3 regions of the Microcella sp. genome follow, and region 2 is predicted to be linked to each of the others. Evidence: predicted binding sites of a transcription regulator. Region 2 holds the regulator's gene; each other region holds the start of a gene.
The links. The regulator HrcA, encoded in region 2, represses chaperone genes, less so after heat shock. The targets are predictions, from matches to a motif close to TTNGCACTCGNNNNNNNCGAGTGCNAA.
Positions count from the first base shown of each region.

Region 1 (7,445 bases), 770 kb from region 2:
TCGGCATCACCGAGCTGCACAGCGAATGCCTGCCCGATGACAAATTGCGGATCATCCGCGAGGCGCAGCTGCGCCCGGTCGTCATGGTCGGCGATGGAGTCAACGACGCCCCGGTGCTCGCCGTCAGCGACGTCGGCATCGCCATGGGCGCCAAGGGCTCGACGGCGGCGAGCGAGTCGGCCGACGTCGTGATCCTGCTCGACGACATCGCCCGCGTCGCCCGCGCCGTGGCGATCGGTCACCGCACGGTGCGCATCGCGTTGCAGAGCATCTGGCTCGGCATCATCATCTCGATCGGCCTCATGCTCGTCGCCGCGGCGGGACTGCTGCCCGCCGTCGTCGGCGCCACCCTGCAGGAGGCGGTCGACCTCGTCGCCATTCTCGGGGCGCTGCGCGCGGTGCGGGCAGGGGTGGCGCCCGTGCCGGGGCTGGATGCGCCGCCCACGGCCGCACGAACGCCAACGGGCCCCGAACCCGAGGGTTCGAGGCCCGCGCGGCGCGCGTCGAGGTCGAGCTAGGCCGAGACCTCCTGGCGCTCGTTCGAGGTCGCGACTTCGATCTTGCGCGGCTTGGCCTTCTCGAGCACCGGGATCATGACGCTCAGCACGCCGTTCTCGTAGTGCGCCGAGATCTGCTCGGTGTCGATGTCTTTGCCCAGCGTGAGCTGTCGCAGGAAGGTTCCGGCGGCGCGCTCCCGCGCGAGCCACTGCACGCCGTCGAGCGAGCGCGGCGTGCGCTCGGCGCGGATCGTGAGCAGCTGGCCGTCGACGTCGACGTCGACCGAACCGGGGTCGATGCCCGGCAGGTCGGCGGTCAGCACGTAGTGGTCGGCGTCGCGGTAGAGATCCATCGGCATCACGCGCGGGCTCTCGCGGCGGTCGAGCAGGTTCGCGGCGACGCGGTCGAGCTCGCGGAACGGGTCGAAGATCATGCTCATCGTGTCGTTCTCCTTCACGTCGCCCGCCGAGGCGGGCCGAGGTTTCGAGAGTTGAGCCGGGGTGACTCAACTACGACGATATTAGCACTCGACACATGAGAGTGCCAGAGGTTCGCGCAGGGCGAAAGACCTGGTGAGACCTCGTTCTGGGTTGTTCAGTACCCGGCGAAGTAGTCGGTCTGCACGCGCTTCGCACCTGCGCGGCGCAGTGCTGAACGTGCGGCGGCGACGACCGAGGGAGGGCCGGAGACGTAGGCACGGCGCGACGCGAGGTCGGGCACGGCCTCGCGCAGAGCATCCGTCGTCAGCTCGTCGCGCGTGAGCGTGACAAGGCGCGCACCCGCAGCCTCGATCGTGTCGCGGTAGAGCACCTCGTCGGGGTTCGACGGCACCACGACCACGACGATGTCGCGTTGCTCGCCGCGCGCGACGAGACTCGCGAGCTGACTCGCGAAGGGTGTCACGCCGATGCCGCCCGCGAGCAGCAGCAGTGGGATGCTCGCATCGCGCGGCAGCACGAAGTCGCCGGCGATCTGGGTGGCGGCGATGCGAGTGCCGGGCTCGAGACTCGCGAGCGCGGCCTTGAACGAGCTGCCGCCCTCGGGAGTGCGGATGCCAATGGCCAGACGCGGCTCGCTCTCCGCGACCGCGCGCTCGGGTGCCGAGGCGATCGAGAAGGTGCGGCGCAGACCCCGGATGTCGGCCTTGTGAGGCAGATGCAGCTCGAGATACTGCCCGGCGTCGAATCGCACGGGGCGCGAGGGCTCGAAGAGCCACTCGGTGGCAGCGGGCGACAGGGGCCTCTGCTCGAGCACGCGCACCGAGAACCCGCTGCGGCGCGAGGCCGCGAACGCGACGATGTTGCCGACGACGAGCGCGAGCTCGGGCGAGGTGTAGATCGGTCCGAACCCGAAGGGCACCGAGAAGGCGACCGCGACGACCGCGGCGGTGAGCCAGCGCTGCCAGTCGCGAGGCGGCAGGGTCTGCGGCTCGCTGAGCATGAACCCCGCGAGAAACACGACGGGGAACAGCTGCAGCACCGTAGCGACAGCGCCCAGTGGTGCGGTGCCCGTCAGCACCAGCCGTGCGCCGATGATGACGATCGTGAGGGCGATGAACACGAGCCCCACATCGAGTCGTCGAGTCCGGTCGAGCAAAAGCAGAGCACCAACGGCGACGGCGGGCAGCAGGGCAGGCGTCGCGATCCACCAGAACCCGACGCCCTGGCCGAGGTAGTAGCCGATAATGCCCGCGATGAGCACGCCCGTCGCCGCGGGGTTCAGCAGGTGCCGGCCGCGCCACACGATGAGGTACTTCGAGAGCGCTGCGAGCACCGCGGCGCCGGCGGCGGCGATGAGCCCCGTGGTCGTGAGGCTCGGCTGCACGATGCAGGTGATGATGAGCGCCGTGATCACGCTCGACTCGCGGTGCGGCACGACCCGGGCGAGGCGGGCGGCGACCTCGTTGGCACCGAGGGTCGCGACGAGCACGACGCCGAGCGTGCCGAGAATCGCGTAGGGGTCGGGTCCGATCGCTCCGAGAAACGCGAACAGCACGGCCTGCACAAGCACGATCGCGAGGGTGATCGTCGCCAGGCGGTACATGCTCACGCGGCCGGTCAGTGCATCCACTCGTGCCCTCATGCGAACAGCTCCCCTCGAAAGCCGGCGCTCGCCTCGAGGCCGGTGTGCGTGCTCAGTCGAACCCACTCGAACGCGAACGCCTCGCAGAGACGCGCCGGTTCGACGAAAAACAGTGCTGTCGCGAGACCGTCGGCGAGCAACGCGCTGTCGGCGACGACCCACGTGGCGACGACGCCGTCGGCCACCGGTCGCCCCGTGACGGCGTCGACGATGTGGTGCAGGCCCTCGCCCCACGCGCGCCGATTGATCGCCGAGCCGCACAGCGCGGCATCGGTCACCTCGGCGACACCGACCGCCTTCGTCGGGTCGGCCGGGTGCTCGAGTGCGATGCGGATGCTGCGCTCGCCCCGCACGCGCACGTCACCGCTCGCATCGACGAGCGTCTCGGTCACGCCGCGGGCCGCGAGCAGGTCGCCGATGAGGTCGACGAGGTAGCCCTTGCCGGCAGCGCCCACGTCGAGCTGCACGGGGGCCACAGTGTCGAGCACGAGGCCGTCTGCCGTCTTCCGCAGCGCGATCGAGTCTGCCCAGCTGGGGGCGGGCAGGGCGTCGCCCGCGGGGCTGAGGCGGTACGCGGCGTCGTAGCCGAGCCGCTCGAGTGAGGCACCGACGAGGGGGCTCACGCGGGCATCCGTCATCGCGTGCAACTGCTCGTAGAGCGCGAACAGGGGTGCGGCGTCGGCGGGCAGGCGCCATGACCCCGGCGCGCGGGCGATGCGCGACACGAGCGAGTCGTCGCGAAAACGCGACCAGTCGAGGTCGAACTGCTCGATGCGCGCCATCACAGCTTCGAGGTCGTCGTGCGCGAGCGGAGCGCCGAGCGAGCTCGTCGGGGTTTCCGCTGTACCGACCCCGATGCGCCAGGGCACGCCGATCGCGTTGAAGTTGCTCGGCTCGACGGTGCTCGGTCGGGCCTCAGCCCTCGACGGCATCCGCCTTGATGGCGTTGAGTGCCTCGCGGAATCCGTTGCTCGTGAGCGACGAGCCGGCCACGACCGTCACATCGAGGGTGTCGATGTCTTGACCGATGACGAGGTCGCCTATGCCATCGGCGAACTGGCCCTGATAGTTGGCAGTCGTCGGGTTGTTGGGGTTGATCGTGATCTCGACGTCGGTGACGATGTCGTTCGCGAGCTCGAGCACGACGATGATGTTCTCGCTGCCGTTAGGCGACTGGTACGTGCCGTTGGCTTGAAAGCTGCCGTCGCGGTAGCTCGCGTCGACGGGGGCTTCGGCCTCGGCCGCCGTCGAGCAGGCGGTGAGGGTGGAGAGCAGTGCTGCGGCTGCGCCCAGCGGCGCGGCGGCTCGGGCCATGGTGGTGCGATTCACGGGTACTCCTGATGTCGGTCTGCGGTGCGCGATGCAAAGCGGGCCGGGCGAGAGCACCCAGCGTTCAGTCATTCAACGGTCAGAATGTCGCTTCTCGTTGGGTATTCGCTGTGTTCAGGCACGCGGTTTGCTCCACGCGGGGGAGGAAAGGACTTGCGGAATGTTTGTTCGTAAGGTGTACTAACAAACGTGACAATGGATGTCGACGGTTGGGAACCGCGCCGCGCACTGCGCCCGCGAGCCAAGGTGCTGCCTGAGCAGGCCCGTGCCCACAACCGTTCGCTGGTGCTGCAGACGCTGTACCGCTCCGGCCCGCTGAGCCGGGCCGACCTCGCGCGCGAGACCGGGTTGACTCGTGTCACGGTCGGCGATCTCGTCGGTGAGCTCATCAGAGAGTCGCTCGCCCTCGAGCTGGGCACGCGCGTCGACGGCCACCGCCCCGGCAAGCCAGCCACGCTGCTCGACCTCAATCGCGACGGCCATCGCATCGTCGGTCTCGATCTCGGCGACACCGACGTTTTCCGCGGCGCCGTGCTCGATCTCGACGGCACGATTCTTCATCGCCATGAGGTGGATGCTCGCTCGCTGACCGGCGCCGCCGCGACCCGCGCGGTGCACGAGTTGGCAGCCGCGCTCGTCGCCCTCGCCGACCGGCCGCTGCTCGGCATCGGCATCGGCAGCCCGGGCGTCGTCGACCGCACCGGCACGGTGCTCAGCGCGCCCAACCGCGGGTGGCGCGATGAGCCCCTGCAGCGCGAGCTTGCCGCGGCGCTCGGAGCGCCCGTCATCGTGGCCAACGACGCGAACGCCGCAGCGCTCGCCGAGTTCGGCTTCGGCGGGGCCTCGCGCGACCTCATGCTCGTCATGGTGGGCTACGGCGTCGGTGCAGGACTGCTGCTCGACGGCACGCCGTTGCACGGCCCGCGCTCGGCGGCGGGCGAGATCGGGCACGTCGTCGTCGGCACCGATGGCGGCGAGCCGTGCGCGTGCGGCAAGCACGGCTGCCTCGAGACCTGGCTCGCCGTACCCCGCCTGCTCGCCCGCATCGCCGCCGGCGAACCGCGCGATGAGGTGCTGCGCCAAGCAGGCGAGCGTCTCGGCATCGCCCTCGCCCCTGTCGTGGGGGCCCTCGACCTCAGCGAGGTGGTGCTCTCGGGCCCCGCCGAGCTGCTGGAAGGACCGCTCGCCCAGGCGACGGTCGACACCCTCCGTCAGCGCACCATGGAGCAGTTCCATGGCGCACTGACGGTGCGCATGACCGCGCTCGGGGCCGACATCGTGATGCGCGGCAGCGCTGTCATGGTGCTCTCCGCGCGACTAGGGGTCTCGTAGCCGCGAAGCCCCCGCATCACCGGACACCGGCACCAGCCGGAGACCATCGCCCTAGGAAAGGAACACAGCATGAGGAAGCTCAGCATCGTCGCGCTCGGCGCGGCGGCGGCCGTCGCCCTCGCCGGCTGCGCCGCGGAGGCCCCCGAGGCCACCACCGGCGCAGAGATCCGTGTGTGGCTCGTCGGCACCGACACCCCCCAAGAAGCTCGCGACTACCTGGTCGAGACCTTTGAGGCAGAGAACCCCGGCAATACCCTGGTCATCGAAGAGCAGGCGTGGGGCGGCCTCGTCGACAAGCTCACGACGAGCCTCTCGGGCAGCGACAGCCCCGACGTCGTCGAGGTCGGCAACACCCAGGCGGCGGCCTTCACCAGCGCCGGCGCGTTCCTCGACCTCACCGGCGACTTCGAGGCGCTCGGCGGCGACGACCTGCTGCCCGGCTTCGTCGAGGCCGGCACCTACGACGGTACGTTCTACGCGGCGCCCTACTACTCGGGTGCTCGCGTGGTGTTCTATGACACCGCGATGTACGACGCCCTCGGACTCAGCGTGCCGACCACGCTCGAGGAGTACGTGGCGAACGGCCAGGCGATCGCCGAGGCGAACGCCGGTGTCTCAGGCATCTACTTCCCGGGTCAAGACTGGTACAACGCTCTGCCCTACGTGTGGGAGCAGGGCGGCGAGATCGCCACGTTCGAGAACGGGGAGTGGGTTGCCGGCTTCTCGAGCCCCGAGTCGATCGCCGGTCTCGAGATGGTGCAAGAGGTCATGACGACCGCCTCGGTCGCCCCGAAAGACGGCAACGAGGCCGAAGCGCAGGTGCCGTTCTGTGCCGGTGAGGTCGGGCACCTGAGTGCTCCGAGCTGGTTCAAGTGGAGCATCCTGGCCCCGGCCGACGCCGACGCGCCCGGCTGCCCCGAAAAGGAGGCCACCCTCGGCGTCTTCGCGCTTCCCGGCCTCGACGGCGGACCCGCGCAGGTCTTCGCCGGCGGCTCGAACATCGCCGTCTCGGCGAACTCGGCTCACCCCGAGCTCGCGAAGAAGGCGCTCGCCATTCTGCTGAGCGCCGAGTACCAGTCGATCATGGGCGGCGCAGGCCTCGTGCCCGCGCTCGTCTCGCTCGGCGACACGATCGGCACCGACGCGACCGCTCAGGCGATCTCGGCGGCGGCGAGCAACGCCAAGCTGACCCCCGCCTCGCCCGCCTGGGCAGAGGTCGAGGCGGCCGGCGTGCTGCAGGACTTCTTCGTGCAGATCGCGCAGGGCGGCGACGTCGCTGAACTCGCGGCCGAGGTGGATGCCCGCATCACGGAGATCCTGAACTAAGCAGAGCCGCTGCACCCGCAGTGCATCGACCCGGTGGTGGCCAGTAGCCGCTGGCCACCACCGGACGGTGACCATCGCCCTAGGACGGTGACGGCACCCTCTCAGTCTAGAAGGAGACCCCCCTCATGGCCCTGGCACCCCCCGCCGTCGGCTCTCGCCGACGCCGCCGCGGAGCCCTCGCCCCCGCCATGCTGCTCGTGCCCACCGGGGTCGTGCTGCTCGCGATCATCGGCTGGCCGCTGCTGCAGCTGATCATCATCTCGTTTCAGGAATACGGTCGAGCCCAGGTCTTCGGCCGCCCGCCCGAGTGGGTGGGCCTGCAGAACTACATCGACGTTCTGACCGACTCGTTCTTCTGGGAAGTACTCGGGCGCAGCATCCTCTTCGCCGCTGCGAACGTCGTGCTGACGATGGTGCTCGGCACCCTCGTCGCGCTGCTCATGATGCGCCTGCACAAGTTCTTCCGCCTGCTCGTCTCGGTCGGGCTGCTACTCGCCTGGGCGATGCCGGCACTCACCGCCGTGGTCGTCTGGGGGTGGATGTTCGACACCCAGTACGGCGTCATCAACTACGTTCTCAGTCAGCTGCCGGGCGTCGATCTCATCGGCCACTCGTGGCTCATCGAGCCGCTCAGCTTCTTCGCCGTCGCGACCATGATCATCACCTGGCAGAGCGTGCCCTTCGTGGCGTTCACCATCTACGCGGGTCTCACGCAAGTGCCTGACGAGGTGCTCGAAGCCGCGCAGCTCGACGGCGCCGGTGCGGTGAGCCGCTTCCGGCTCATTGTCTTTCCGTACCTCAAGTCGATCTTTCTCGTCGTCACGATCCTTCAGGTCATCTGGGATCTGCGGGTGTTCACCCAGATCTACGCCCTGCAG
Region 1 is NZ_JAHHDS010000003.1:1,109,796-1,117,240, reverse strand. Features, by position in the region: gene KL788_RS07255 (heavy metal translocating P-type ATPase) at 1-518, shown strand, start outside; gene KL788_RS07250 (Hsp20/alpha crystallin family protein) at 515-937, opposite strand; gene KL788_RS07245 (ferredoxin--NADP reductase) at 1,093-2,568, opposite strand; gene KL788_RS07240 (FAD:protein FMN transferase) at 2,577-3,512, opposite strand; gene KL788_RS07235 (hypothetical protein) at 3,496-3,909, opposite strand; gene KL788_RS07230 (ROK family transcriptional regulator) at 4,105-5,241, shown strand; gene KL788_RS07225 (extracellular solute-binding protein) at 5,311-6,567, shown strand; gene KL788_RS07220 (carbohydrate ABC transporter permease) at 6,693-7,445, shown strand, end outside.
Region 1: the regulator HrcA is predicted to act here: its motif matches at 1,019-1,045, upstream of KL788_RS07250 (Hsp20/alpha crystallin family protein).

Region 2 (7,445 bases):
GCGCTGTCGCGACCACGTCGGCGAGCAGCGCGGGGTCGCCCGCGGCAAGCTCAGCGACATCGCGGTAGCGGGACGTCTTGGGCACCACGAGCAGGTGCACAGGAGCCTTCGGCGCGATGTCGCGAAAGGCGATCACGGTGTCGGTCTCATGCACGATGTCAGCCGGAGTCTCGCGCGCGATGATGCGCTCGAAGATCGACGGTTCGCTGGTGCTCATGCCCTCAGTCTAGAGCGGCTTGCTCACCAGCGCCCGAGGGCGGCAGAGAGCACAGCGATGGCCGCTGGCCCCGCCGTCGAGGTGCGCAACACTGTCGAACCGAGTCGCACTCGTCGAGCGCCCGCAGTCGTCAACGCCTCGAACTCTTCGGGCGCGATGCCACCCTCGGGGCCGACGACGAGCACAATGTCGTCGACACCCAGCGCTGCGGCGCCGAGCTCGGTGAGCGCGACGTCACCCTCAGGGTCGAGTACGAGCATCGTCGCCTGCGGCAGCCGGTCGACGAGCTGCTTCGTCGCGGCAACAGCCTCGACCTCGGGCAGCCACGGGCGCAGCGACTGCTTGCTGGCCTCGCGCGCGATCGTCGTCCAGCGCTCACGACCCTTGACCGCCTTCGCGGCATCCCACCGCGAGATGCTGCGCGCGGCCTGCCAGGGCACGACGACGTCGACTCCGAGCTCGGTCGCGGCCTGCACGGCGAGTTCGTCGCGATCGCCCTTGGCGAGCGCTTGCACGAGGTGGATGCGCGTCGCAGGCCGGGGCGTGCGCTCGACGTGCTCGACCTCGAGGGCGACCTCGGTCGATTCCGCACTCGACACCGTGCCGAGCACGACGAGGCCCGCGCCGTCGCCGAGCCGCAGGCGTTCGCCGGGGCGCACGCGCGAGACGGCGGCGGCGTGCCGAGCATCCGCCCCCCGTAGCCGCACGATCGCGCCGACCTCGCGACCCGCCTCGCTCAGTTGCGATGCGAGCGAGTCGTCGAGGTAGAAGTGCGCCATCTCGCGACTAGAGGTTCAGAAAGCGGTCGCGCAGCTTCGAGAAGATGCCCTGCTGGAAGGTCGCGAACTGCGGAGGCACGGGTCGGCGACTCGAGGCGAACTGCCTGATGAGCTCGGTCTCTTTGTTGTTAAGCCGCACCGGAGTCACGACCTGCACGCCGATCTTGAGGTCGCCGCGACCCGAGCCGCGCAAGCGGGTGATGCCCCGCTCTTTGATCGTGATGATCTCGGCGCTCTGCGTGCCCGGCTTGATCTCGACGGGTACGTCGCCGTCGAGCGCGGGCAGCGTGACGGTCGTGCCGAGAATGGCGTCGGCCATTTGCACCTCGACGGTGGCGAGCAGGTCGTCGCCGCTGCGGCTGAAGGTCTCGTGGGTTGCGACCTTGATCTCGAGGTAGAGGTCGCCGTTCGGGCCGCCCGCAGGGCCGACCTCGCCCTGACCGGGCAGCTGGATGCGCACGCCCGTGTCGACGCCTGCCGGAATATCGACGGGGATCGCTCGTCGCGCACGCACGCGGCCCTGGCCGGCGCAGGTCGGGCACGGGCTGGGGATCACCGTGCCGTAGCCGCGGCACGTGCCGCACGGGCTCGAGGTCATGACGTTGCCGAGCAGGCTGCGCACGGTGCGCTGGATCTGACCCGAGCCGCGGCAGATGTCGCAGGTCTGCGGCGAGGTGCCGGGCGAGCAGCACGAACCCTCGCACGTCGAGCACAGAATCGCCGTGTCGACCTCGATCTGACGGTTGGTGCCGAAGATGATCTCGTCGAGCTCGACCTCGACCCTCAGCAGGGCGTCTTGACCCCGCTCGCGACGGCTACGCGGGCCGCGCTGCTGCTGGCCACCGCCGAAGAAGGTCTCGAAGATGTCGCCGAAGCCCCCGAATCCGGATGCTCCCCCGAAGCCGCCCGAACCCCCCAGGTCGTACTGTTGCCGCTGCTGCGGGTCGCTCAACACGTCGTAGGCGTGCGTCACCTGCTTGAACCGCTCGGCCGCGTCGCTGCTCGGGTTGACGTCGGGATGCAACTCTCGAGCGAGTCGGCGGTAGGCCTTCTTGATCTCGTCGGCACTGGCCTGGCGGTCGAGCCCCAGCACCTCGTAATGGTCTGCCACTTATTCCTCACCGAGCAGGCGCGAGACGTAGCGGGCTACGGCGCGCACTGCTGCCATGTTGTTCGAGTAATCCATGCGGGTCGGCCCGAGCACGCCGAGCTTTGCCGAGCTGTCGCCGCCCATGCGGTACGCGCTCGTCACGACCGCAGTCTCTTTGAGCGCCTCATCGTTCTCGCGGCCGATGCGCGCCGAGACACCCTTCTCGTCGACCTGCATCTCGCTGAACAGCTTCAGCAGCGTCACTTGCTCTTCGAGTGCTTCGAGCACCGGGTACACACTGCCGACGAAATCGCCCTCGGTGCGCACGAGGTTCGCCGCCCCCGCCATGACGAGGCGGTCAGAGCGATGCGCATCCACGTGCCCCAGCAGCGCCTCGCCGATGACCGAGACGGTGGGGCGACGGTCGGGAGCGAATTGCTCGCTGAGGGATGCGGCGACGTCGGTCACGTCGGCCAGAGCGCGGCCGGCCAGCGTCGCGTTGAGCTTGGCCCGCAACTCGCCCACGAACACCTCGTCGGCCTCGATCGGCAGCTCGATGATGCGCTGATCGACCCGGCCGCCGTCGGTGATGAAGACCGTCATGAGGCGCGTCGCGCTCATCGGCACGAGCTCGATGTGCTGCACGCGGGCATTGCCGAGCGTGGGGTACTGCACGAGCGCGACCTGGTTCGTGAGATGCGAGAGCAGCCGCACGGTGCGCGCGAAGACGTCGTCGAGATCGACCGACTGGTCGAGGAACTGCTGAATGGCCTGGCGCTGCGCAGCGCTCAACGGCTTCAGGTCGGCGAACTGGTCGACGAACACCCGGTAGCCCTTGTCGGTCGGCACGCGCCCCGACGAGGTGTGTGGCGCCGCGATGAGCTCTTCTTCTTCGAGCAGGGCCATGTCGTTGCGGATGGTCGCTGCCGAGACGCCGAACTGGTGGCGGTCGACGATCGCCTTCGAGCCGACCGGCTCGCGCGAGGCCACGTAGTCGTGCACGATGGCCCGCAGCACGTGCAGAGCGCGATCAGAGACCATCGTCGACTCCCTCCGTCGCTTGGCACTCAGTCTTCCGGACTGCTAATTCTACCCCGCCACACTGTGACCCGGTCCTTGCCTGGCGGTGTCGCGCGCGCTAGGTTTGCCGCGTGCTCTCGCCGATGAGGGTGGTCTCTGCTCTGAGTCGGCGCGTCATGCACACGTGCTCCACCCCGGGAAACCCAGTCCGCACAAGGATCATCGAAAGGCAGCACCTATGACTGACCAGACCCCTCCCCCCGCCAGCCCGGCTCCGGCTGCTCCTCTGAGCGAGGCCGAAGACCGCCAGTGGGCGTCGTTCGCCCACCTCGGCGGAATCCTGGGCATTCTGCCCGCCCTGATCATCTTCCTGGTGTTCAAGGACCGCGGCGCGTTCACGCGCGGGGAGTCGAAAGAGGCCCTGAACTTCCAGATCACCGTCATCATCGCGTACATCGCGGTCAACGTGCTCAGCTGGATCATCGGCGCCGTCACCTTCGGCCTCGGTGCGCTGCTCGGCCTGCTGACCCCGCTCGTCTGGATCGGCGCGGTGATCTTCTCGATTCTCGGCTTCGTGAAGTCGAAGGACGGCAACGCGTACCGCTACCCGGTCTCGATCCGACTCGTCAAGTAGTCGTTTCACCAGGAGCACATTCGAGGGGCTCGGCCGACACGGCCGGGCCCCTCGGGTGTTTAATGGCCGCATGACCGATCAACCTCCTACCAACCCGTACGCCGCCACTCCGCAGCCCATGAGCCCTGCCGACGAAAAGCTGTGGGCGACGCTCGTGCACGTGGGCGGCATCTTCTTCGGCTTCATCCCGGCCCTCATCGGGTTCCTCGTGCTCGGCAACCGGGGGCCCTTCGTACGCGGGCACACCGCCACCGCGCTCAACTTTCAGCTGACGATGATCATCGCGGCCGCGATCGGCGCGATCACCTCGTGGCTCATCATCGGCATCTTCATCATCATCGCCGTGAGCATCGTCATCATCGTGCTCTCGATCATCGCGGCGATCGCGGCCAATCGCGGCGAGGCCTACCTCTACCCGCTGACGATCCCGTTCATCAAGTAGCCGTCAGTCGGGCAGCAGACGGCGCACGACGCCGTCGGCGAGCAGGCGCCCGCGCAGCGTGAGCACGATCGTGCCGCGCAGCGCGGGCCCCGGCTCGACGAGCTCATCCGCGATGAGGCCGGCGACTGCTCGGCGGCCGAGCGGGGTGAGAGCATCCGTCGACAGGCCCTCGCGCAGGCGCACCTCGAGCAGCACGCGTTCGGTGCGGCGCGACTCGTCGTCGAGGGTCTCGCGGCCCGCGGCTGGGCTCAGCCCGTGCGCGAGTCGGTCGGCATAGGCGGCAGGATGCTTGACGTTCCACCAGCGCACGCCGCCGATGTGGCTGTGCGCGCCGGGGCCGACGCCCCACCAGTCCTGCCCGGTCCAGTAGGCGCGGTTGTGGCGCGAGCGATGGTCGGGGGTGCGTGACCAGTTGCTCACTTCGTACCAGTCGTAGCCCGCGTCTCTCAGCCGCGCGTCGAGCACCTCGTAGAACAGCGCATGCAGGTCGTCGTCGACAGGCGGCACCTGACCGTGCGCAATCTGGCGGGCGAGCTTCGTGCCGGGCTCGACGATGAGCGCGTAGGCACTCACGTGGTCGGGCTCGGCCGCGAGCGCCGCATCGAGGCTGTGCTGCCAGTCGGCCTCGGTCTCACCCGGCGTGCCGTAGATGAGGTCGAGGCTCACGGCGAGCCCGGCGGCCTTTGCGGCCGCGACGACGCGCGGCACGTTTTCGGGGTCGTGCGTGCGCTCGAGCACCGCGAGCACGTGCGGCACGACCGACTGCATGCCGACGCTCACGCGCGTGAAGCCCGCGGCGGCGAGCCGCTCGAGGCCCGCCTCGTCGATCGAGTCGGGGTTCGCCTCGGTCGTGATCTCGGCCCCCTCGGCGATGCCCATGTGCTTGCGCACCGCGTCGAGCATGCGCGCGAGATCGCTCGTCGGCAGCAGCGTCGGAGTCCCGCCTCCGAAGAAGACCGTGCGGGCCGGGCGCGGCGACAGGCCGATCTCGTGCAGCACGCGCGCGGCGAGCTCGACCTCGGCGATCGCCTGGTCGGCGAAGTCGCTCTGCCTGACGCCGCGCACCTCGTCGGCCGTGTAGGTGTTGAAGTCGCAGTAGCCGCAGCGCACGCGGCAGAACGGCACGTGCAGGTACACCCCGAGGTCGCGCTGCTCGGCGCCCGCGAGCACGCTCGGCGGCAGCATCCCGTCGTCGGGCGCCGGGTCGGCGAGGGGTAGGGCGCTGGGCACGCCCCCATCCTCCCAGCCTCGCCCTCCACAATTCAGGAGTCGGGCTCGCCGACGCGGGCTGCGGATGCTCTGCCGGGCGTGTCGCGGCGTGGGAGCATCCCGAACTCCTGAATTGTGGAGATCGCCCCAGGCGGCGTCGAGCTCGGCACCGAAGACTCAGAGTGGAGACGATGAACCAGAAGGCAGAGCTACCCGACCGCATCGAGGTGCTCGTCGTGGGCGGCGGGCAAGCCGGCCTCGGCATGGGGTACCGGCTGCGCGAGGCCGGGGTGCCCTTCGTGATCGTCGATGATCGCGCTCGCACGGGCGACGTGTGGCGTGCTCGTTGGCGCAGCCTCGTGCTGTTCACTCCGCGCCGGTTTGCGGCGCTGCCGGGGCTGCCGCTGCCGTCGTCGACGGGCTATTACCCGACGCGCGAGCAGATGGCCGACTACCTCGAGCACTACGCCGCCGAGTTCGCGCTGCCGGTCGTGCGCGAGACTCGGGTCATCGCCATCACCCGCGCGGGCGACGAATTCGTCGCCGAGACGACGCGCGGCACCGTGCGGGCTCGCGCCGTCGTCATCGCGACGGGTCCGTTCCAGTACCCGCGCATTCCCCGCGTCGGCGCCAAGCTCGAGCTGAGCGTGGCGCAGCTGCACTCCAGCGCGTACACCTGCGCCGACGACCTGCCGCACGGCCGCATCGCCGTCGTCGGCGGCGGCAACTCCGCCGCGCAGCTCGCCGTCGAGCTCGCCGACAGCGACCGCGCACGCGACGTCACGATGATCGCGCCGCAGCAGCCCTGGTTCATTCCCGAGCGAATCCTCGGCCTTACGGTCTACTGGCCCCTGAAACTGCTGGGCATCTTGAGCTCGCCGGCCGACAGCCGCATCAGCGAGTACATTCATTCGCGCGGTGACGGAATCCTGGGCACCGAGGCGAAGCGCGCCGTGCGATCGGGTCGACTGCGTCTGCTCACGAGCCGCGTGGTGGATGCTCACGAGCGCTCGCTCGTGCTCGCCGACGGCACCCGACACGAAGTCGATGCGGTGCTCTGGGCGACGGGCTTTCGCACGCACTACCCGTTCATGCAGGTCGAGGGTGCGCTCACGGAGCACGGCGGGCCGCTGCACGAGGGCGGCGTCTCACCCGTCGACGGCCTCTACTGGCTCGGGCTCCCGTGGCAGCGTCGACTCGATTCGTCGATCATCCATGGCATCGCCGCCGACTCGGCCGACCTTCTCGCGCCGCTCGAGCGGCACCTCGGTCTGTTGCGCAGCGCTGCCTCTGACAGCATGGAACCGTGACCACCACCATCCTCTGGGACGTCGACGGAACCCTGCTGCTCAACAGCTACACGGGCGGCGGCGAGCTCTACCACACGGCGATCGAGCGCACCGTGGGCCGCGAGCTGCACCCGCCGCTGCCGCGCACGCACGGCAAGCCCGACGGGCTCATCCTCAGCGAGATCCTCGCCCACTTCGGCTTCGGCGACGAGTGGCACGAGCGCGCGCGGGCGACGCTCGACGAGCTCTCGATCGAGCGGCACCGCAGCGGCGACGCCCGCGAGACGGCACCGGGCGTGACGGATGCTCTGCGCGCCGTCGCCGCGCGCGGCTGGCACAACGCGCTGCTGACGGGCAACTCGCTCGTGCGCGCTCGCGTGAAGCTCGAGGGCGCCGGGCTCGGGCCCGAGTGGTTCGACTGGGAGCGTTCGTTTTTCGGCTCGACGGCCCGCGACCGCAGCGAGATCACCCGCGCGGCGCGCGAGGCGCTGCCCGGCGAGACCCTCGTGATCATCGGCGACACCCCGCGCGACGACGAGGCCGCGGCCGCCGCGGGCATGCCCTTCATCGGCGTCGCGACGGGCGTCTTTACCGTCGACGACCTGCGTGAGACGGGCGCGGTGCTCGTCGTCGCCGATCTCGCCCAGTCGCTCGATGAGGTGCTCGCAGCGATCGAGCCGCTCTAGCTGACGAGCGCGACCCCTTGCACGAACCAGATCTGGTTCATGCGGAACACCATGACGGCGACGGCGAGGCTCGCGACAC
Region 2 is NZ_JAHHDS010000003.1:339,048-346,492, forward strand. Features, by position in the region: gene KL788_RS03335 (histidine triad nucleotide-binding protein) at 1-217, opposite strand, end outside; gene KL788_RS03340 (16S rRNA (uracil(1498)-N(3))-methyltransferase) at 241-996, opposite strand; gene dnaJ (molecular chaperone DnaJ) at 1,004-2,107, opposite strand; gene hrcA (heat-inducible transcriptional repressor HrcA) at 2,108-3,127, opposite strand; gene KL788_RS03355 (DUF4870 domain-containing protein) at 3,345-3,740, shown strand; gene KL788_RS03360 (DUF4870 domain-containing protein) at 3,811-4,182, shown strand; gene hemW (radical SAM family heme chaperone HemW) at 4,186-5,412, opposite strand; gene KL788_RS03370 (flavin-containing monooxygenase) at 5,583-6,701, shown strand; gene KL788_RS03375 (HAD family hydrolase) at 6,698-7,366, shown strand; gene KL788_RS03380 (hypothetical protein) at 7,363-7,445, opposite strand, start outside.

Region 3 (7,445 bases), 720 kb from region 2:
CGTGCTGCCCGACGGCGCGGTGCGCTACGCCGGAGTGGCCGCGACCCTGACGGCAGCAGGCGCTCCCGCGTTCAGCTTCGGCGGCACCGCCTTCTACCCGGCTGGCACTGCGCTCGACCCGGTGACCTTCACGATCGGCGCGCCTTCGAGCGCAGGGGGCGGCACCCGCATCGTCGGGGCTTTCACCGGCTCGAGCATCCCGACCGCGCCGCCGGCCACGACGGGCGCTGAGCTCATTGCGGCTGACGCAGGTGCGCTCGAGCCCGGTCAGCGCATCACGCTCACGGCGGCCGGCTTCGCCCCAGGTGAGTCAGACATCGCGGTCGTCGCCTACAGCGACCCGATCGTGCTGAGCGAATCGGTCACCGCCGACGCCGACGGTGTCGCGACCTGGACAGGCACGTTGCCGGCAGACCTCATCGGCGTACACACGCTCACGATGCAGGGCAGCGTCGACCGCGGCATCGTCGTGACGATCCGCGAGCTGGCCCAGTCGGTCTCGCTCACCGGAGCGTGCGTGATTCAGGATGCTCGCCTCCAGTGGGGCTTCAAGGAGGCCTTCCGCGCCTACGTGAGCGGGTCGATCGCCAACGGCGAGTGGCAGGTGTTCGACGGAGCAGAGTATGAGACGCCGAGCTTCGCCTTCGCCGGCGACGGCGCGCTGGATTCGAGCACCGGCGAGGGAGAGCTGGTGTTCTCCGGCGGTATCCGCTTCACCGGGCACGGCGGAATTCTCGACACCTCAGTGTCGAACCCCCGCGTCATCGTGCTCGACGCCGACACCGCCCAGCTCGTGCTCGACGTGGTCGGCACGACGCAAGAGGGTGTCGCGGTCGAGGCCGAGGGCGTCGTGTTCGCCGACCTCGACCTGAGCGCAGCCGCTCGGTCGGCCGACGACGGTCTGCTCACGATCGAGGGTGCACTGGCGACGCTCACCGCGACAGGAGCGGAAGCCTTCGGCACCTACCCGGCCGGCGAGCCGCTCGACCCCGTGACGATCACCGGTTCGCTCGCCGACGACTGCGGCGAGGTCGTCATCGCCGAGCCCGAGGCAGGCGAGGTCGCACCGAGCGAGGGCGGAATTCCGCTCTGGGTGTGGGGCATCATCATCGCCCTGCTACTCGCGGTCATCGCTCTGACGGTCGCGCTCGTGCGACGCCGGGCTGCAGCCGAGTAACGCACGACAGTGAGGAGCGGGTCTGCGTCAGCGGACCCGCCCCTCGTCACGCGCGGCTAGCTGCCGGGCGCGTAGATCGCGCGCGCGAGAGCGTCGAGCACGGCGGGCGTGCGCGGGCCGAAGCTGAGCACCTCGCCGTCGGCCATGTCGACGAAGCGGCGGTTCTCGCCAGCCCGCGTGAGACCCACCGCCGGCTTCTCGGCGATGAGGGCGTCGATGCCACCGACGCTCTCGAGCCCGCCCGTCATCACGAGAATGAGGTCGGGGTTGGCGGCAACGAGGGCCTCGTCAGTCATGGGTCGCAGGCCCTGCCAGCCGATCTCACCCGCGACGTCGATGCCGCCGACGGCCTCGATGAGCTCATCGGCCCCCGACTCTTCGCCGAAGAGGTAGTAGATGCCCGAGGTGCCGCGCAAGTAGAGGAACAGAATGCGCACGCGATCGGCCGGGTCGGCTGGGCGGATCGCCTCAATCTCGGCGACGACAGCGGCGAGTTCCGACTCGAGGCGCTCGGCGAGCAGTTCGCCGGTCTCGGGTGATCCGAGTGCTGCCGCGACCTGGCGGCCGAGCTCGCCGGGTGCGGCGAGCCCCGGCTCAGCATCCACGTAGACGACGGTGATGCCGGCCTCGCGCAGTTGCAGCACCACGTCGGTTGGGCCGACGGTGCCGTCGGTGATGACGAGCGTCGGTCGTAGCGCGAGAACCGCCTCGCTGCTGATCGCGTGGCCGCTACTCGTCACGACCGGCAGGTCGGCTGCCTCGGCGAAGGTCGTCGAGATGTCTCGGCCGATGACCTCATCGCCGAACCCGAGCGCGAAGACTGTCGCGGCGATCGAACCGGCGATGTCGAGCGGCAGAATGCGGCTCGTGTCAGACACCATCACCTCCCGATCGCCCGCGAGGTCGCGCGAGACAACGGTGGTCGGCAGGCTTTGCACCGGCGAGTCGGTGACCGGCACGATCGAGGCGGAGTCGAGCAGTGCGGTTGAGGGGCCGACGTGGTCGCGCGGGTTCTCCAGCACTGCGAGCTCGCTGAGCGGAACGCGCGGCCCCGCACTCGTCGGCTCGATCGCGGGCGGTGCCGACGTCACGGCGCATCCGGCGAGCAGGGCGACCAGGGCGAGGCCCATGGCAGCACTGCGGCCTCGGCGCTGCGACGTGCTCACGATCGGCGTCGAACGACGCGGGGTGAGGGTCATGGGGCTCCGGAGACGCAACGGGTCGGGCAACGGTGGTTAGGCAAGCCTAACCCGCTGGGCTGAACGACGAGTGGGCACAGACTGTGCGCCCACCCGGGTAGAGGGCGCTCGCACCAGCCTGCCGCGCTTGCCGCGAGCCGCCCAGAGTCGAAGGTCCTGGCGCTCTACCCTGGTGCCACGATGGATGCCCGCTCAGACCCCCTCGACGATCGCGCGCAGCGCGTGCTCGAGTTCGAGCGCGACTGGTGGGGGCACAGCGGGGCGAAAGAGCAGAGTATCCGCCGCGAGTTCGGATGGAGCGCGGCCCGCTACTATCAGGTGCTGAACGCCGTGATCGACACCGAGGTCGCCGTGCGCTACGACCCGGTCTTCGTCGGTCGCCTGCGTGCGGTGCGCGACGATCGCGCCCAGCAGCGCCGCACCAGGCGCCCGGGCTTCACGGGCGCCGCCTGAGCGGCCGCCCCCCACCACCCCGCCTGAAAGGCACTGCACCGATGGCCGAGTTCGCACCCGATCGCTTCGACGAGATACCTGCTGAGCTGGGTCGCGTCGGTGCTCACCGCGCCCCCCGTCGTCGCGGCCGTGTGGTGATCGCCATCGCGTGGGCCGCGCTCGCGAGCGGGGTGCTCGTCGTGGCAGGTCTGTGGGGCCTCTCGCTCATCACTGATCGAGTCACCTTCGAGATTCCTGGCTTCGACACCGCCGAGCCGATGCCGACCCCGACCGAGTCGGCCTCGCCAACCCCGCCGAGCGTCGAGCCGATCACCGACCCCGCACTCGCCGAACTGCCGGCGGGGTTCACGATCACGATTCTCAACGGTGCGGGGGTCGACGGTCTGGGCGCCACAGCACGTGATCTGCTCACGGCACCCGGGTGGCCGGTCGGCACCGTCACCTCAGCCGGTCAAGACGACCTCACCGAGACCGTCGTGTTCTACTCCGACCCGGCGCTCGAGGGGGTCGCGCTCGGCATGGCCGTGCTACTCGGCACGGGCGACATCGAGCTCTCTGACGCGTTCCCCGGCGCCCCCATCACGATCACACTCGGCGCCGATTTCGCCGAGCTCGCGCCCTAGCGGCAGCGCGTGATTTCGACGCCGTTACGCGCGCGTAACGACTGCTCGACGGTGCGCTCCGCGGCCTGGTGAGCCGCCGATCGCGCGGGTATTCTCGCGGCATTCCCGCGACACGAGGAGCTTCACCATGCCCACAGGAACCGTCAAGTGGTTCAACGCCGAGAAAGGCTTCGGCTTCATTACGCTCGAGGGCGGCGACGGCGACGTCTTCGTGCACTACAGCTCGATCGACATGCCCGGCTACAAGGTGCTCGACGAGGGCCAGGTCGTGACGTTCGAGATCGGCACGGGCACCAAGGGGCCGCAAGCCGAGGGCGTGCGGGTCGCCTGAGCGGGCATCCGCGGCTCTCCTGCCCCGACGGATGCTCGCTGCGGCGCACCGTCGCCGCAGCGCCGCACGGCTCAGGCCGCGCACTAGAGTGACCCTCATGAGCAGGCGACTGCGTCGTGGTGCGGCGCTCTCTTCAGGAGGGCTGCTGCTCGCGTTGCTCGTCGCCTGCACCGCTGAGGCACCGATGCCGACGCCCACGCCGACACCCTCGTTCGTGTCGAGCTACGAAGCACCGCCGCCCTTCGACCTCGCGCCACTCACGGGCGAAGTCGTGCCCGTCGACTCGGCCATCGCTCCGGCCTTCGCCGCCAAGATCGACAACCACCCCGACGCCCGCCCGCAGGTGGGGCTCGATCGCGCTGACGTCGTGTGGGAGATTCTCGTCGAGGGCGGGCTCACTCGTTACATCGCCGTCTGGCAGTCCGACATTCCCGATGAGATCGGGCCGATCCGGTCGGTGCGGCCCGTCGACCCCTCCATCGTGGCACCGCAGGGCGGCATCATCGCGTACTCGGGAGGCCAGTACCGCTTCGTCGTTGCGATGCAACAGGCACCCGTCTACAACGCGATCCACGGGCAGCGCGACACGGAGGATTTCATGTTCCGCGGCGACAACGCTCCGGCGCCGCACAACGTGATCGTGCGCGCTTCGCAGCTCGCTGCCTCGCAGAGCGCTCTGCCTGCACCGCCGCAGCAGTTCCCGTTCTCCGAGAGCCTGGCGGCCGCGACGGCGACGAAAGAGGGCACGGCGACGACGCGCATCGACCTCAGGTTCGGCAGCGCGTCGACTCCGGCGTGGGTCTGGAGCGCCGACACGCAGACGTTCATCCGGTATATGACGGGCGGCTCGCCCGACCGCGCTGCAGGGGGCGCGCAGCTCAGTGCGGTCAATGTCGTGTCACTGCGGGTACCGGTGCAAGTGATCCAGAGCATCCCGACCGTCGACCTCATCGGCCGAGGCGAGGCCTGGGTCTCGACCGGCGGCGCGACCGTCGCGGCCACCTGGTCGAAGTCATCGCTGACCGATCAGATCCGCATTGTCGATGCGAACGGGGTCGCCGTTCGACTGGCGCCCGGCAACACCTGGGTCGAGCTCGTGCCGCTCGCCGGCTCCGTCTCGTTCACGCGCCCCGCTTCGTAGTCGCTCTGGCTTGCACTCGCCCCCAGCGAGTGCCAGAATCAGTTAGCACTCACGCTCTGTGAGTGCCAAGAGCTACCGTACGTTCAGCGTCCGGGAGGGACGAGAGACACATGGCTAAGATCATCGCTTTTGACGAAGAGGCCCGTCGCGGCCTCGAGCGCGGCCTCAACATTCTGGCCGACGCCGTGAAGGTGACGCTGGGACCCCGGGGTCGCAACGTCGTCCTCGAGAAGAAGTGGGGCGCCCCCACGATCACCAACGACGGCGTCTCCATCGCCAAAGAGATCGAGCTCGACGACCCGTTCGAGAAGATCGGCGCGGAGCTCGTCAAAGAGGTCGCTAAGAAGACTGACGACGTCGCCGGCGACGGCACGACTACGTCGGTCGTTCTCGCTCAGGCGCTCGTGCGCGAAGGCCTGCGCAACGTCGCGGCCGGCGCCGACCCCATCAGCCTCAAGCGCGGTATCGAGAAGGCCACCCAGGCCGTCTCTGACCAGCTGCTGAAGAACGCCAAAGAGGTCGAGACCAAAGAAGAGATCGCCGCGACCGCGAGCATCTCTGCCGCCGACCCCGAGATCGGCGCGCTCATCGCCGAGGCCATCGACAAGGTGGGCAAAGAGGGCGTCGTCACCGTCGAAGAGTCGAACACCTTCGGTACCGAGCTCGAGCTCACCGAGGGCATGCGCTTCGACAAGGGCTACTTGTCGGCATACTTCGTCACCGACCCCGAGCGTCAGGAAGCGGTCTTCGAAGACCCGTACGTCTTGATCGTCAACGGCAAGATCTCGGCAATCAAAGACCTGCTGCCGGTCGTCGACAAGGTGATCCAGAGCGGCAAGCAGCTGCTCATCATCGCCGAAGACGTCGAGGGCGAGGCCCTGGCCACGCTCGTCGTCAACAAGATTCGCGGCATCTTCAAGTCGGTCGCCGTCAAGGCCCCCGGCTTCGGCGACCGCCGCAAGGCCATGCTGCAGGACATCGCGATTCTCACCGGTGGCCAGGTCATCAGCGAAGAGGTCGGTCTCAAGCTTGAGAACGCGACGCTCGATCTGCTCGGTCGCGCACGCAAGGTCGTCATCACCAAGGACGAGACCACGATTGTTGAAGGTGCCGGCGACGCCGACGCCATCGCGGGTCGCGTGAAGCAGATTCGCTCGGAGATCGAGAACACCGACTCGGACTACGACCGCGAGAAGCTGCAGGAGCGCCTCGCCAAGCTCGCTGGCGGCGTCGCCGTCATCAAGGCGGGCGCGGCCACCGAGGTTGAGCTCAAAGAGCGCAAGCACCGCATCGAAGACGCCGTGCGCAACGCCAAGGCGGCCGTCGAAGAGGGCATCGTCGCCGGTGGTGGCGTCGCGCTGATTCAGGCCGGCAAGATGGCGTTCGAGTCGAAGGCGCTCACCGACCTCGTCGGTGACGAGGCCACCGGCGCGAACATCGTCAAGGTCGCTATCGACGCCCCGCTCAAGCAGATCGCTCTCAACGCCGGCCTCGAGCCCGGCGTGGTGGCCGACAAGGTGCGCCACCTCGAGGTCGGTCACGGCCTCAACGCGGCCACGGGCGAGTACGTCGACATGCTCGGTGCAGGCATCGCCGACCCGGTGAAGGTCACGCGCTCGGCGCTGCTTAACGCAGCCTCGATCGCGGGTCTGTTCCTCACCACCGAGGCCGTCGTCGCCGACAAGCCCGAGAAGAACCCCGCGCCGATGGGCGACCCGAGCGGCGGCATGGATTTCTAAGTCCTCCACCGCTGGTCTACGCCGAAGGGCGGCTCCCCCCATGGGGAGCCGCCCTTTCGCGTTGCTCGATCGACGCGGCCGTGCGATGTCGAACCCGCGCACGAGTGTGCTCGCTCTCGGCACGCGTGTCGTGTCGAGCGAACACAGTCGCCGTTGAGGGGCACACGTGTGCCGCCTTCGCTGCAGGTGAGCCAGACGGCGGCAGCTCAGGCGGCGATGCGGCGCTCGCCGAGCTGCTCGAAGATGCGCGTGTTGTAGTCGTACGCCCGCAGCACTTCGTCAACGACACGCTCTTGCTCGCCCGGCGACCACTCTGCGGCGTCGAGCTGTGCGCGGTACGCGTCTTTGAACGCGGCGGGGTCTGCGATCTGGTCGAACAGGTAGAAGCCGATGCCGTTGGTCTCGAAGCCGAACTGGCGCGCGATGAGTCGGCCGATGTGCAGGCCGCCCGAGAGGTCGCCGAGGTAGCGCGTGTAGTGGTGCGCGATGTAGCCCGCGGGCCAGTCGGCGGCGACCTCGCGAATGCGCGCTGCGTACTCGACGGTCGCCGGTACGAGAGTGAGACGCTCGCGCCAGTCGTCTCCGATCAGAAACTGCAGGTCGGCCTCGAGTGCGGGCAGGCGGGTGAGAGCGGTCGAGAGAAAGGGCTCGACGAGCGGCTCGTCGCGCATGGCTGGCTCTGCCCCTTCGAGGGCCTCGTAAATCGCCCAGTGCTGCGAGACGAGGGCTACGTAGTCGTCGCGGCTCGCCTCACCTTTCAGCAGGTCACCCATGAACGAGGC
Region 3 is NZ_JAHHDS010000003.1:1,056,515-1,063,959, reverse strand. Features, by position in the region: gene KL788_RS06990 (HtaA domain-containing protein) at 1-1,177, shown strand, start outside; gene KL788_RS06985 (heme/hemin ABC transporter substrate-binding protein) at 1,234-2,376, opposite strand; gene KL788_RS06980 (DUF3263 domain-containing protein) at 2,557-2,829, shown strand; gene KL788_RS06975 (LytR C-terminal domain-containing protein) at 2,871-3,452, shown strand; gene KL788_RS06970 (cold-shock protein) at 3,580-3,783, shown strand; gene KL788_RS06965 (DUF3048 domain-containing protein) at 3,881-4,924, shown strand; gene groL (chaperonin GroEL) at 5,035-6,663, shown strand; gene KL788_RS06955 (heme oxygenase (biliverdin-producing)) at 6,870-7,445, opposite strand, start outside.
Region 3: the regulator HrcA is predicted to act here: its motif matches at 4,967-4,993, upstream of groL (chaperonin GroEL).